2 regions of the Pseudoalteromonas sp. 2CM39R genome follow, and region 2 is predicted to be linked to the other one. Evidence: riboswitches for the same ligand, from Rfam matches in the RefSeq annotation. Region 2 holds a riboswitch; the other holds the start of a gene.
What was found. Region 2 has a riboswitch for cyclic di-GMP ahead of MTF66_RS22020 (hypothetical protein). Riboswitches for the same ligand answer to the same signal wherever they lie in the genome.

Region 1 (6,253 bases), on a different contig from region 2:
AGCAAGGACGTGGGCAAGCACCTGCAGCTTTACCTGAATTAACAATCCCTAAAAACTTACAGAAACCTTAGATGTTGGAGTTATAATTTGAACTGGCGCAGTTTTACTCAACCTTATACCGCTATTCCTATTTTGTTGTTAGCTGTTTTGTCGATGGTTATTTTGCCATTACCAGGATGGCTATTAGATGCATTGTTTACCTTTAACATTGTATTGTCGGTGATTGTATTGTTAGTCGCTGTGTCTACTAAAAAGCCGCTCGATTTTTCTGTATTTCCGACTATTTTGTTAGTCGCCACCTTGATGCGTTTAACCCTAAACATTGCTTCAACACGTGTGGTATTACTGCATGGCCATGAAGGCTCAGATGTGGCAGGTCGCGTTATTCAAGCGTTTGGTGAAGTGGTTATAGGCGGTAACTACGTCGTTGGTATTGTGGTGTTTGTTATTTTAATGGTGATTAACTTTGTGGTTATTACCAAAGGCGGTGAGCGTATTTCTGAGGTGGCTGCACGCTTTACTCTAGACGCCATGCCCGGTAAACAAATGGCAATTGACGCGGATTTAAATGCCGGATTAATTGGCCCTGAGCAAGCAAAAGAGCGACGCAGTACTATAGCCCAAGAAGCCGATTTTTATGGCTCTATGGATGGTGCATCTAAGTTTGTACGCGGTGATGCTATAGCTGGCTTAATTATATTAGTGATCAACCTGTTGGGCGGTGTTTCAATAGGTGCTTTTCAACATGGTTTAAGCTTAGCCGAAGCGTTTCAGCGTTTTGCACTGTTAACCATAGGTGATGGCTTAGTTGCGCAAATTCCTTCGTTATTACTCGCGGTTGCTGCTGCAATTATTGTTACGCGTATGAACGATGAAGGCGATGTAAGTGAAGCAGTAGGTAAGCAGTTACTTGCCTCTCCACGTGTTATTTTTACTGCTGCTTTAATTATGGTTACGCTTGGTATTGTGCCTGGGATGCCCACTGTCGCCTTTTTAGGGTTTGCCGCGCCATTATTTTATGTTGCTTGGCGATTACAACGCTCTCTCCCCGATAACTCTTTAATTGAAGCCGAACAAATGACCGACACTATTTTAAGTGAGCAACAGGCTAACTTAGAATGGGGAGATATTTCTCATGTTGATAAGTTGTCGGTTGAGCTTGGCTTTCGTTTGGTTTATTTAGCCGATAAAGACAAAGGGGAAGAGCTGGTAAAAACCTTAAGAGGTGTGCGTAAAAATCTCTCTGAGCAACTTGGGTTTTTATTACCGGAGATCAGAATAAAAGATAACCTAAAATTAAACCCACAAGAATACAAAGTAAACTTAGCCGGTGTGCCTGTTGCAAGTGCTAATGTAAACGCCAAAGAACTACTCGCGTTAAACACCGGCGATGTATACGGCAGCTTAGATGGTGAATTAACCACTGATCCTGCTTATGGGCTTGAGGCTGTTTGGATAAAAGATGACAGTAAAACCCAAGCATTGAATATGGGTTACTCAGTGGTTGATTTAGGCACCATTATTGCTACTCATACCGGCAAAGTGATCAAAGAACATTTAGATGAGTTATTTAGTTATGAAGACGTACAAAAGCTTAATGAGCGACTAAAAGAAATCTCACCTAGCTTAGCCGAAACCTTCGAAAAAGCATTACCGACTAATTTACAGCTAAAAGTGATTCGTTTACTACTAAAAGAACACATAAGTATTAAAGACATAGTTACTATCGCCGGCACATTAATAGACAGTATTGAGGTAACTAAAGATCCGATTTTACTGGTTTCAGACGTACGCTGCGCACTGCAAAAAGTATTGGTAAAACAGGTGATGGGTAATCGTGATGAACTCAGTGCCTATAGCTTAGATGAAAAACTAGAAAGCACCTTACAAAGCTCACTTGATCAAGCTATGCAGGCTGGCAAAGTTGTACTAGATAGTTTTGCGGTAGACCCTAATTTACTAGGGCAATTTCAACGCACAATGCCGATGATAGTCGAAGACATGAAATCAAGAGGGGTAACGCCTACATTAATTGTGGTGCCGCAGCTTCGGCCGCTATTAGCTCGTTACGCAAAAACCTTTACTAAGGGTAGCTTAGTTGTTCTTTCTTATAATGAAATTCCAGATACCATTCGGGTAGATATACTCGGTTCGTTGGGATGAATGATTGTAAAATGAGCATAAAATGAACTGGCTATGAATTTTATATAGTAATATTTGCATTTAATGATATTTAACTATAGTCTGTTGTTTTTATTGTACATAGTTACTAGTTTTTATATTGGTTTAAAATAATGCTTAAGTAAATTAAATGGCAAACTATGCGAAAGCATAGGACGCAAAGCTCCCAGTCTAAGGCTATCGCTACGATCGTGGGGTTACATTAACTTAGTGATATTCATTAATACTGTGTTTGTATTTGTTGTATTTCGCTATTGATTTAAAAAACTTAATTGTTCTATTTAACTTTATACGGAATATACATGAATAGATTAACTCAGCTGATTAAATTTGCATTGCCCTGTGCTGTGTTTATGTCCTCGCAGGGACACACATCAGAGCAAAACCTGGTGCAAAACTACGAAAACTCTATTTGGTCAGTAAATAGTAACCCGTTTGCGTGTTCACTCAAACAGCGCTTTGATAATTATGCGTTACTTGAAGTAAAAACCCTCCCAGCAAAAACTCAACAATTGGAATTTACTTGGCTTTTACAAGATAAACCAATAGTAGGTTTACACGTTTTATCTCGTAAAGCAGATTGGCAATCTGCAGATACCATTCTTACTGCCGTGAACTTTGTATCCTCTAATGTCGAAGATAACAAGGTGCAATTTTCTGCCGATATGACCGCATTACTTCGTGTGATTAAACAAGGCGGTTGGTTAGACACGCTAGTAAGCTTTGGTGATGAACAACTTCGCCTGACCTTTACTAATACCCATAGCGATGAAATAGTTGCCGATTATCAACAGTGTTTAGCTAATTTATCGCCGCTTTCTTGGGAGCAAGCACGCGATCATCAATTACAGTTTGCCAGTGGGCAGCGCACAGTAACAACGGCTAAAGATCTTAAATTTTTAAAAGATTTAGTGCGTTACATTTCTTTAGACAGTCGCGTAAGTAAAGTGCTAGTTGATGGCCACACAGATAATACGGGCTCGCCGCTGTCAAATCGGTTGCTTTCAAAAGAAAGAGCAGATGACGTAGCTGCCAGACTTATTGAATTTGGCTTACCCAAAGACATGTTAGAAGTAAGAGCGCATGGTCAACGTTATCCCATTATAAAAAACTCGGAGCAGGGCGCATCGTCTAATCGCCGTGTTTTAGTTCGTCTTTTCCGACACTCAAGTTAATTGCACTGCAAAGGAAAAATATGAGTCAAAGATACCTTTTATGGATCAGTGAGCAGCAGCCAACGCCTGAGATTCAGCAAGTTGTATTTGCCGAAAATTTTAAGTTTCTGCATACAAACTCCATCAGCGATGCGGTTAGCCACTGCCTTATAAGTAAGCCAGAGCTTGTGTTTGTTGATGCGGATACTCAACAACTCGAACTGGTTGAATTAGTAAAATTACTGCGTAAAACATGTCCCACTTCGCAAATTGTGACGTTAGTCGATTCTTCACAAAGTGAAATTGCTTCAAAAACTATTAATAACGGTGGCGCTGTTGATTATCTCTTAAAACCTTTCTTTGCTGAGCAGCTTAAAAAAACAATCAGAAACACTGATTCAATGAAGCATGGGTTTGAAGATTTAATCGCTGTTTCAACTAAGTCACAACAAGTACTGCGTTTAGCTAATCGAGCTGCCCAAACATCGGCAGGGGTGTTAATTACCGGCGAATCGGGAACAGGTAAAGAGAAGTTAGCGCACTTTATTCATAAATCCTCAGACCGTAAAGATAAGCCATTTATTGCAGTTAACTGTGCTGCAATCCCAGAAAATATGCTCGAAGCCATGTTATTTGGATTTAATAAGGGGGCATTCACCGGTGCGGTGAATGCTCAGGCAGGTAAATTTGAGCTGGCCAATGGCGGTACTATTTTACTGGATGAAATTACTGAGCTGCCATTGGATTTACAAGCTAAATTACTGCGGGTATTACAAGAGCGAGAAGTTGAAAGACTCGGCAGTCATCAAAAAATAAAATTAGATATACGCATTATTGCCGCCTCTAACCGCATATTGCGTGAACAAGTTGAGCAAGGCGCTTTTCGTGAAGACTTATTTTACCGTTTAGATGTATTACCGCTTAGTTGGCCTGCACTTCGGGATCGTGTTGATGACATCATTCCATTGGCTCATCACTTTATCAAAAAATATGGTAACTCTGAGTTTCACATTAGTAAACAAGCAGAAGATGTGATGCTTTGTTACAACTGGCCGGGCAATGTACGGGAAATTGAAAACGTGATTCAACGTGCATTAGTTATGGCCAGAGGTGTTGAAATTCAGGTTGAAGATTTAAATTTACCGCAATGTTCACCTGCAGCGGCGGCTTTTTGTGCCACGCAGTTAAAGGAGAATAAAAAGCAGGCGGAGTTTGATTATATATACAGTTTATTGAGTCGGTTTAAAGGTCATCGTACTCAAACAGCACAGGCGCTTGGCGTAACTACCCGAGCATTAAGATACAAAATTGCCGCTATGCGTGAATGCGGTATTGATATTGATGCAATTGCATAATTTGAAGGAAAAAAAGAATGTCGCCAATTGAAAGTCAACAAATGATGCTGGGCAAAATGATGGATATGCAAAAACTTGCAGGTCCAGAGAGCATAGAGCCGGCTGCTATCAGTAATCAAAATGTAAATATTAGTGAAGACTTTAAGCATGTTATTCGCTCTATCAACGCCCAACAAAATATTGCCGGTGAAATGGTTAAAGCCGTTGATACTGGTGAAAGTGAAGATGTGGTAGGCGCAATGATCGCCAGTCAAAAAGCGGGGCTTAGTTTTTCTATGCTGATGGAAATGCGCAATAAAGTGCTCAATGGCATTGATGATGTCATGCGCATGTCACTGTAGAGGCTGATATGAAAGGAGAATTAGCAAAAGTACCTGAGCAAAATGAGAGCAACCTAAAAGAAAGAGTGGTTAATCTCTCCAACAAATTAAACTTCGGCAACTCAGGTGACAGAAGTGTCGCGACCATTGCTCTACTAGCGACATTAGTAGCGGCTACTATAGTCCTTATTTTATGGACCTCGGCTAAAAACTACGTACCGCTTTACGGTAATCAAGAAAGCTACGATAAAGCCAATATTTTAGAAATTTTAGATAAAGAACAAATCACGTTCCGCATCGATACCGATAGCGGTAATATTTTAGTGCCACAAGAAAAACTGGCTGATGCACGAATCACGCTTGCGGCTAGAGGAATAAAAGCCTCTATGCCTGAGGGTATTGAGAATATTAGCGACAAAGTGTCTATGGGCACCAGTCAATTTATCGAATCTATGCAATACCAGCATGCCTTGGAAGGTGAGTTGGCACGCACCATTATTAACATGCAAGGCATACGCAATGCGCGGGTGCACTTGGCAGTCCCTAAGCGCAGCTTATTTGTTGGGCGTACTGAGCAAAAAACCGCAGCGTCTGTGATGGTTGATTTAGCGCCAGGACACGAACTTAAACCAGAGCAAGTGGAAGCCATTATTGCACTGATTATTGGCAGTGTGCCTGGGCTTGATTCTCGTTCTGTGTCGGTGGTAGATCAGCGTGGTAAATTACTCAGCGGCGACTTATTTGATACCACTCCAGTAGGCAAAGAAACCGATAAAAAGCTCGCCTTTATTGAAAAAGTTGAGCGCAACATAGAGCAACGCGCATCTATTATGTTGTTGCCAATTTTGGGTGAAGGTAATTTTAGAATTCAGGTTTCTAGTGATGTTGATTTTAGTGTGGTTGAAGAAACACGTGAAATGGTTGACCCACAAAATGTATTAACACAAGAGTTTATTAAATCTGATAGCACCCTAGATCAGCTGGCGGCTGGTATTCCGGGCTCTTTAGCTAATGAGCCACCTGTGCCTAACGAACAAGCTGAAGATGAAAACAACGAGCGAACTTCACAACGAAATGAGAGTAAACGACAGTTTGAAAATGGTCGCTCGGTAACTCATACCCAATTTGAAGTAGGCCGCATTAAAAACATGAGCTTATCGGTACTTATTAATGAGCAAGTAGCTGGAACAGCTGATGGCTGGAGCGAAGAAAAGCTGGCTTCATTAGGTGAAATGGTAAAAAA
Region 2 (6,253 bases):
GGTGTATATCGCTCATTTCGAAATAGTGGCCGTGCAAGTTTAGAGATCAACACTGATGCAGAACTTACTGATGTACTCGATAAAGTGAAGCTAAGAGTAGACAGTATTGCGACTTTCCCTGCGGGAATGGAGCCGGTGACGATTAGTCAGGTTGAGTTTCGCCAAGACGTGATTGGTATGACGCTAGTAGGTGATATTCCACTTACTGAGTTAAAACCAGTTGCAAATAAAATTGAAGATGAGTTACTGCAATTATCCAATGTGTCACTGGTGCAAAACGATGTACCACTTGATGAAATTGCGATTGAAATTGACCCAGATTCACTGCGTCAATACAACCTTACTTTAAGTGAGGTGGCCAGTGCTGTACGTCGTTACTCTGCAAATATCTCAGCAGGTCAATTACGTACTGACGCAGGTATTATCTCGGTACGTGTTGAAAATCAATACTACAGCGGTGATGAGTTCCGCCAGATCCCAGTAAAAATTGGTGCTAATGGCGCGAAAGTGCTGCTAAACGACATTGCTGTGATTAAAGACCAATTCACAGAAGGTGAGCGCTACTTTAAATTTAATGGTGAAAATGCCGTTTATTTATCAGTAAAAGCAACCAAAGAACAAAATATGATCCCGGTTGCTGATTCAGTTAAAGCGTTTATTGAGCAAAAGAATAAAGAGCTACCGGCGGGCCTGCGTCTTGAGCCATTAATGGACATGACTTATTACCTAAATGCCCGTTTAGACATGATGAAAAGCAATCTCTTCCAAGGGGCTATCTTGGTTGCCATTATGTTGTCTATCTTCTTACGCTTTAAGTTGGCACTTTGGGTAATGATTGGTTTACCTGTGTGTTTCTTAGGTGCAATGATGATGATGCCATTATTTGGTATCAGTATTAATATCGTGTCGTTATTTGCCTTTATTATGGTGCTGGGGATCGTGGTCGATGATGCCATCGTCATAGGGGAAAGTGCCTACACCGAAATTGAGAAAAAAGGCGGTGGTGTTGTAAATGTGGTAAATGGCGCAAAACGCGTTGCTACCCCAGCAACATTTGGTGTTTTAACAACAATTGCTGTATTTGCACCATTTACACTATCAAGTGGCCCAGAGAGTGCATTTTTCTTTGGTATTGCGGTGGTGGTAATTCTGTGTCTGATATTTAGTTTGATTGAATCGAAACTTATTTTACCGGCGCACATTGCCCACACTAAATTCCCGCCAATTAACCCAAATAGCTGGCGAGCGCGTTTTAACAAACGTTTCTTTAACTTTGTAAATGGCCCGTATAAGCGTTTTATTGAGCTTTGTGTAGAGTGGCGTTGGTTTGTGCTATTTGCGTTTATCGGTTTATTGATTTTGACGTTTGGCTTAATTTCATCAAACCAAGTGCGTGTGGTACCAACACCAAAAGTACCTCATGACTTTCCGCAAATTCGTTTAGAAATGAATGAAAATGCCTCGGATATGCAAACAATTAATGCTATTCGTGAAATTGAGACCATGGTTAATAAGGTAGACCAAGAGACTGAGCGTGAGTTTGGCCAAAAGCTTATTCGCGATATCTTAGTGTTCAACCAAGGTCGTACTGAAGCACAATTACTTGCTCCGCTGGTAGATGAAGAGCTTCGCCCGTATAACGCATTCGAATTATCTCGTCGTTGGCGTGAACAAATGCCAAGTATCCCAGGTGTGAAATCGCTGCAAATTTACGATGATGTAAATGGCGGTGGTATGGATGGTGAGTTTGGTTACTTACTTTATGGCCCAGATATCGATACCTTAAATGAGGCAGGTCGTCGTTTCATCCAACTATTACAACAGCAAAAAGGCTTATTTGATATTAGTTCGACCATCGATCCGGCGAGCAAAGAAGTGCAGTTAAGCTTAAAACCTGTGGCATATGATCTAGGTTTAGACCTTGCCAATATTGCTAATCAAGTGGGCGCAAGCTTTTACGGTGGTGAAGCACAGCGTGTTATTCGTCGCGGTGAAGAAGTACGTGTTATGGTTCGTTACCCGAAACTAACACGTGAAGCGTTTGCATCATTAAAGCATGCTGTTATCACAACGCCTGCAGGCCAAGAGGTGATGTTGGGCGATGTTGTTGAACTGAACGAAAAACCTGGTATTAGCTATATTCGCCGTGAAGGTGGCTATCGTACAGTGTATATCTACGGCAGTATCGATGAAGAAGCGATTGAACCGGGTGAAGTGGTTAAGCAAGTTGATGAGAACTTATTACCGCAGTTAAAAGAGGAATACCCATCAGTTAAAACTGAGCTAGGTGGTTCTATTGAAGAACAACAAGCGCAAGCTAATGAGCAAATCATGTTCTTTATCGGCGGTATGATTTTAGTGTATATCTTGCTTGCTGTACCGCTTAAGAGCTATTCGCAGCCTCTAATTGTTATGTCGGTTATTCCATTTAGCTTAACCGGTGCAATTTGGGGTCACTTCTGGTTTGGTTTAGATATTAGCTTGATGTCGGGCTTTGGCTTGATTGCCGCAGCCGGTGTTGTAATTAATGATTCGTTAGTTATGACCGACTTTGTAAACCAAGCACGCCGCGAAGGTATTTCAACTCGCCAAGCAGTTATTGAAGCAGGTTGTGCGCGCTTTAGAGCAATCACCCTGACATCAATTACAACCTTTGCCGGTGTACTACCGATTATGTTCGAAACCAGCTTGCAAGCTAAGTTTGTAATTCCAATGGCTGTAGCACTTGGTTTTGCGGTTATGTTTGCAACTCTAATCACTTTAGTACTAGTACCTTGTTTATATATTGTAATGAGTGATGTGGGTAATGGCTTCTTGAATGTATTCCGTGCAGGGCACCGAGTCGCGACCAGAAGAAAGCTAGCAAGGGATTAACAGCCCATATGCGAAAAAGCCAACCAAGCGGTTGGCTTTTTTGTACCTGACGCATTTGCTAGTAACTATTTGCTATATAAGACGTTTGGTTACATTCTTTTGTTTGATTTGTGATTCGGTCACGATTATACTCAGTCTTGTTTTTGGCAAACTAACTGAAAGGTTAGGACGCAAAGTTTCCGGTCTAAGGTTTTAAACTATGATAGCGGGACCGCTGATAAGCACATAATCTAGTGCTTTGGTTCACTTGCCTCAAACTAAAAGTATTTATTTTGTTCGGTTGTTAGATAATGCCTATTAGTTGTTCTTAGGGTGATATTTTGTTTATGCATACGTCAATGGCCTCCGGGAAGTGGTTGCCGATTGGTTGCTTAAATCATCATACCCAACTGTTTGTTGGAGATAGGGTGATTGTGACCTTTTATGACATGCAAGGAGAGCTAGTCGATTTATCATTCGAATACCCGATCAGTAGTTCCGATCAGGGTGAGCCTCATAATTGGCCACGTTCTGTTGCCGAGCATATAAACGTGCATGTTCCGCTGGTAAAAGCGGGCAAAATGACTGAACAAGGTTTAGTGGTTGCGTACCGTTCAAACCAAATTTATGCCCTAGAAGGTTCGGGCATTACGCATGTAAAAGTGGCATTTAATTGCATCGCAAAATGTAAAGAGCGAGTGCAAGATAGTCTGCAAGATTATGACTATGTATACCCACAAGCATGCAGCGATTACAGTGCGGGTGTTAAAGTACTACAGCCAAAAACGGGTCATATTTATATGTGTAAACCATGGCCATTTAGCGAGTTTTGTCGTGTTAAAGATTCACACAACCCGCTTTTTGAGCCAGGTGTAGGAAAAAGCTGGGCTATGGCTTGGCAGCAAGTATCGCATTAACAGTTTCCCCCTAAATGCTATTTTAGCATTGCTTAGCCCACTCAATTTGAGTGGGCTTTTTTAATACCAACCCGCAATAATACTTAATCATTTTGAGGGATTAAACCTGTCGCTAACTGCGTTAAAAATTTCTCATTTAGAACAACTAAATAACGAAATTTTTGCCTTGTTATCAACGAGGTTTTATTGCCTCAAAATAGACTACTTAATTAAGCTGATTGGTATAATTCTGTGATAAACTGCCAGCAATTCGTTTTTTATTTTGGTTTTTTCTTGTGTCGTCAAATTCGTATTCTTTGTCTTTATTAGCGCATCCTCCTGTTGCAAAAAAACAGCCTCAGCAATTAACTACACATCAACTGACGCGCACCGATAATTATTATTGGATGCGTAATGATGAGCGCGAAAATGAAGATGTATTAGCGCATTTAAATGCCGAAAACGGTTATTGCGATAAACAACTTACCGACATAAAACCACTGCGCGAACAGCTATTTAATGAGTTAAAAGACCGTATTGTAAAAGACGACAACACGGTACCCGTGAAAGATGGCCAATATTGGTATCACTCAGAAGTACGTGGCGACGATGAATATGCACGCCATTATCGTAGCAGCTCAATAGAAGCGCGCGACAAGCACCTGTTGTTAGATGTAAATCAATTAGCTGGCGATTACGAATTTTATGAGTTAGGTGAAGTTGCAATTAGCCCTGATGAGCAGCTGCTTGCTTACTCTGAAGACACCGAAAGTCGCCGTATTTATACCGTGCGTTTTAAAAATATTGCCAGCGGTGAGATGTTTAGTGATGTGCTGGAAAACACCGAAGGCCAAGTGGTGTGGGCTAATGATAACAAAACGGTGTTTTATGTGAAAAAAGACCTGCAAACCTTATTGGGCTTTCAGGTTTACCGCCATGTTTTAGGCACCCCGCAAGCTGATGACGTACTTGTTTATGAAGAGCAAGATAAAAGCTTCTTTATGGGGCTTGGCAAAAGCCGCGATGAAAGCCTTATTATTATTGACCTTGCGACCACAGAAACAAACGATACTTGGGTACTTGATGCCAATAACCCAGAGGGTGAATTTAGCGCCTTAATGCCACGCGAAGAAGGCCATGAGTTCGATGTCGATAAGCTAGGTGATACCTTTTACATTGTTACCAACTGGCAAGCGAAAAACTTTCGCTTAATGACCGCGACGCAAAGCACCATTGCCGATAAAAATCGTTGGCAGGAGCATACACCGCATCGCGAGAATGTATTGTTAGAAGGGGTCGAAATTTTCAATGACTACCTTATCCTCACCGAGCGAGAGCTTGGCCAAACACGTTTTGTGGTGGTGGATCAGCAAGCCGAGCGTCTTACTTTAGAGTTTGATGACCCTTGTTATTATGCTGCAATTGCAATGAATCCAGAGCCGAATGTGAGCTCTGCGCGTATTTACTATTCAAGCTTAACGACGCCAGGTTCTTTGTATGATGTTGATTTAAAAACAGGTAACAAAACCTTATTAAAACAACAGCAAGTGCTCGGGGATTTTAACCCAGAGCATTATCGCTCAGAACGTGTAATGGTGACTGCAAGGGATGGCGAGCAAGTGCCGGTTTCTTTGGTTTATCGTATCGACCAATTTAATAAAGACGGTACTAACCCGCTGTTGCAATATGGCTATGGCGCGTACGGTATTACCATCGATCCAAGCTTTTCAAGCAGCTCACTAAGCTTGCTTGACCGCGGCTTTGTTTATGGGATTGCACATATCCGTGGCGGTGAAATGCTAGGTCGTCATTGGTATGAGCAAGGTAAAAAGCAATATAAGCAAAATAGCTTTAGCGATTTTATTGATGTTACTCATGCGCTTACTGAGCAAGGCTATGCACACCCAGAAAAAGTTTTCGCGTCTGGTGGCAGTGCTGGTGGTTTATTAATGGGCGCTGTGGTTAACCAAGCACCTGAGCTTTATTTAGGTATCGGCTGTCATGTGCCATTTTTAGATGTGCTTACCACCATGCTGGATGAGAGTATTCCACTGACGACCAATGAATACGACGAGTGGGGTAACCCAAATGATCCTGCGTTTTATGATGTGATTCAGGCTTACTCGCCGTACGATAATATTAAGTCGCAGGCTTACCCTAATATTCTTGTTACCACCGGGTTCCATGACTCTCAAGTGCAATACTGGGAGCCAATGAAGTGGGTTGCTAAGCTGCGTGAACTTAAAACCGATGACAACATTTTGGTATTTAAAACCGACATGGATGCAGGCCATGGTGGCGCATCGGGTCGCTTTAAAAGCCTTGAGGAAAAGGCATTAGAAATGGCATTTTTTATTGCTTTATTACCGAATTAAGGCTTAGATAAATAAGTAAATAAATTTTATAAGCGTAAACTTAAGTTGTATTTCAAAGGGGTGAGCATGTTTAAAGCCCATGGTGATTGGCGTTATTTTGTTGAGCCGCCAGTGATTTATGTGGAAGTT

Region 1: linked by a shared signal. The riboswitch ahead of MTF66_RS17170 (OmpA family protein) and the one ahead of MTF66_RS22020 (hypothetical protein) in region 2 are both predicted to bind cyclic di-GMP.

The regions. Positions count from the first base shown of each region.
Region 1 covers NZ_JALNTM010000007.1:164,618-170,870, forward strand. Annotated here, with positions in the region: gene flhB (flagellar biosynthesis protein FlhB) at 1-71, shown strand, start outside; gene flhA (flagellar biosynthesis protein FlhA) at 88-2,163, shown strand; cyclic di-GMP riboswitch class I at 2,304-2,386, shown strand; gene MTF66_RS17170 (OmpA family protein) at 2,484-3,356, shown strand; gene MTF66_RS17175 (sigma-54 dependent transcriptional regulator) at 3,377-4,690, shown strand; gene MTF66_RS17180 (flagellar hook-basal body complex protein FliE) at 4,708-5,031, shown strand; gene fliF (flagellar basal-body MS-ring/collar protein FliF) at 5,040-6,253, shown strand, end outside.
Region 2 covers NZ_JALNTM010000010.1:190,826-197,078, reverse strand. Annotated here, with positions in the region: gene MTF66_RS22025 (efflux RND transporter permease subunit) at 1-2,874, shown strand, start outside; cyclic di-GMP riboswitch class I at 3,010-3,093, shown strand; gene MTF66_RS22020 (hypothetical protein) at 3,201-3,770, shown strand; gene MTF66_RS22015 (S9 family peptidase) at 4,046-6,124, shown strand; gene MTF66_RS22010 (hypothetical protein) at 6,191-6,253, shown strand, end outside.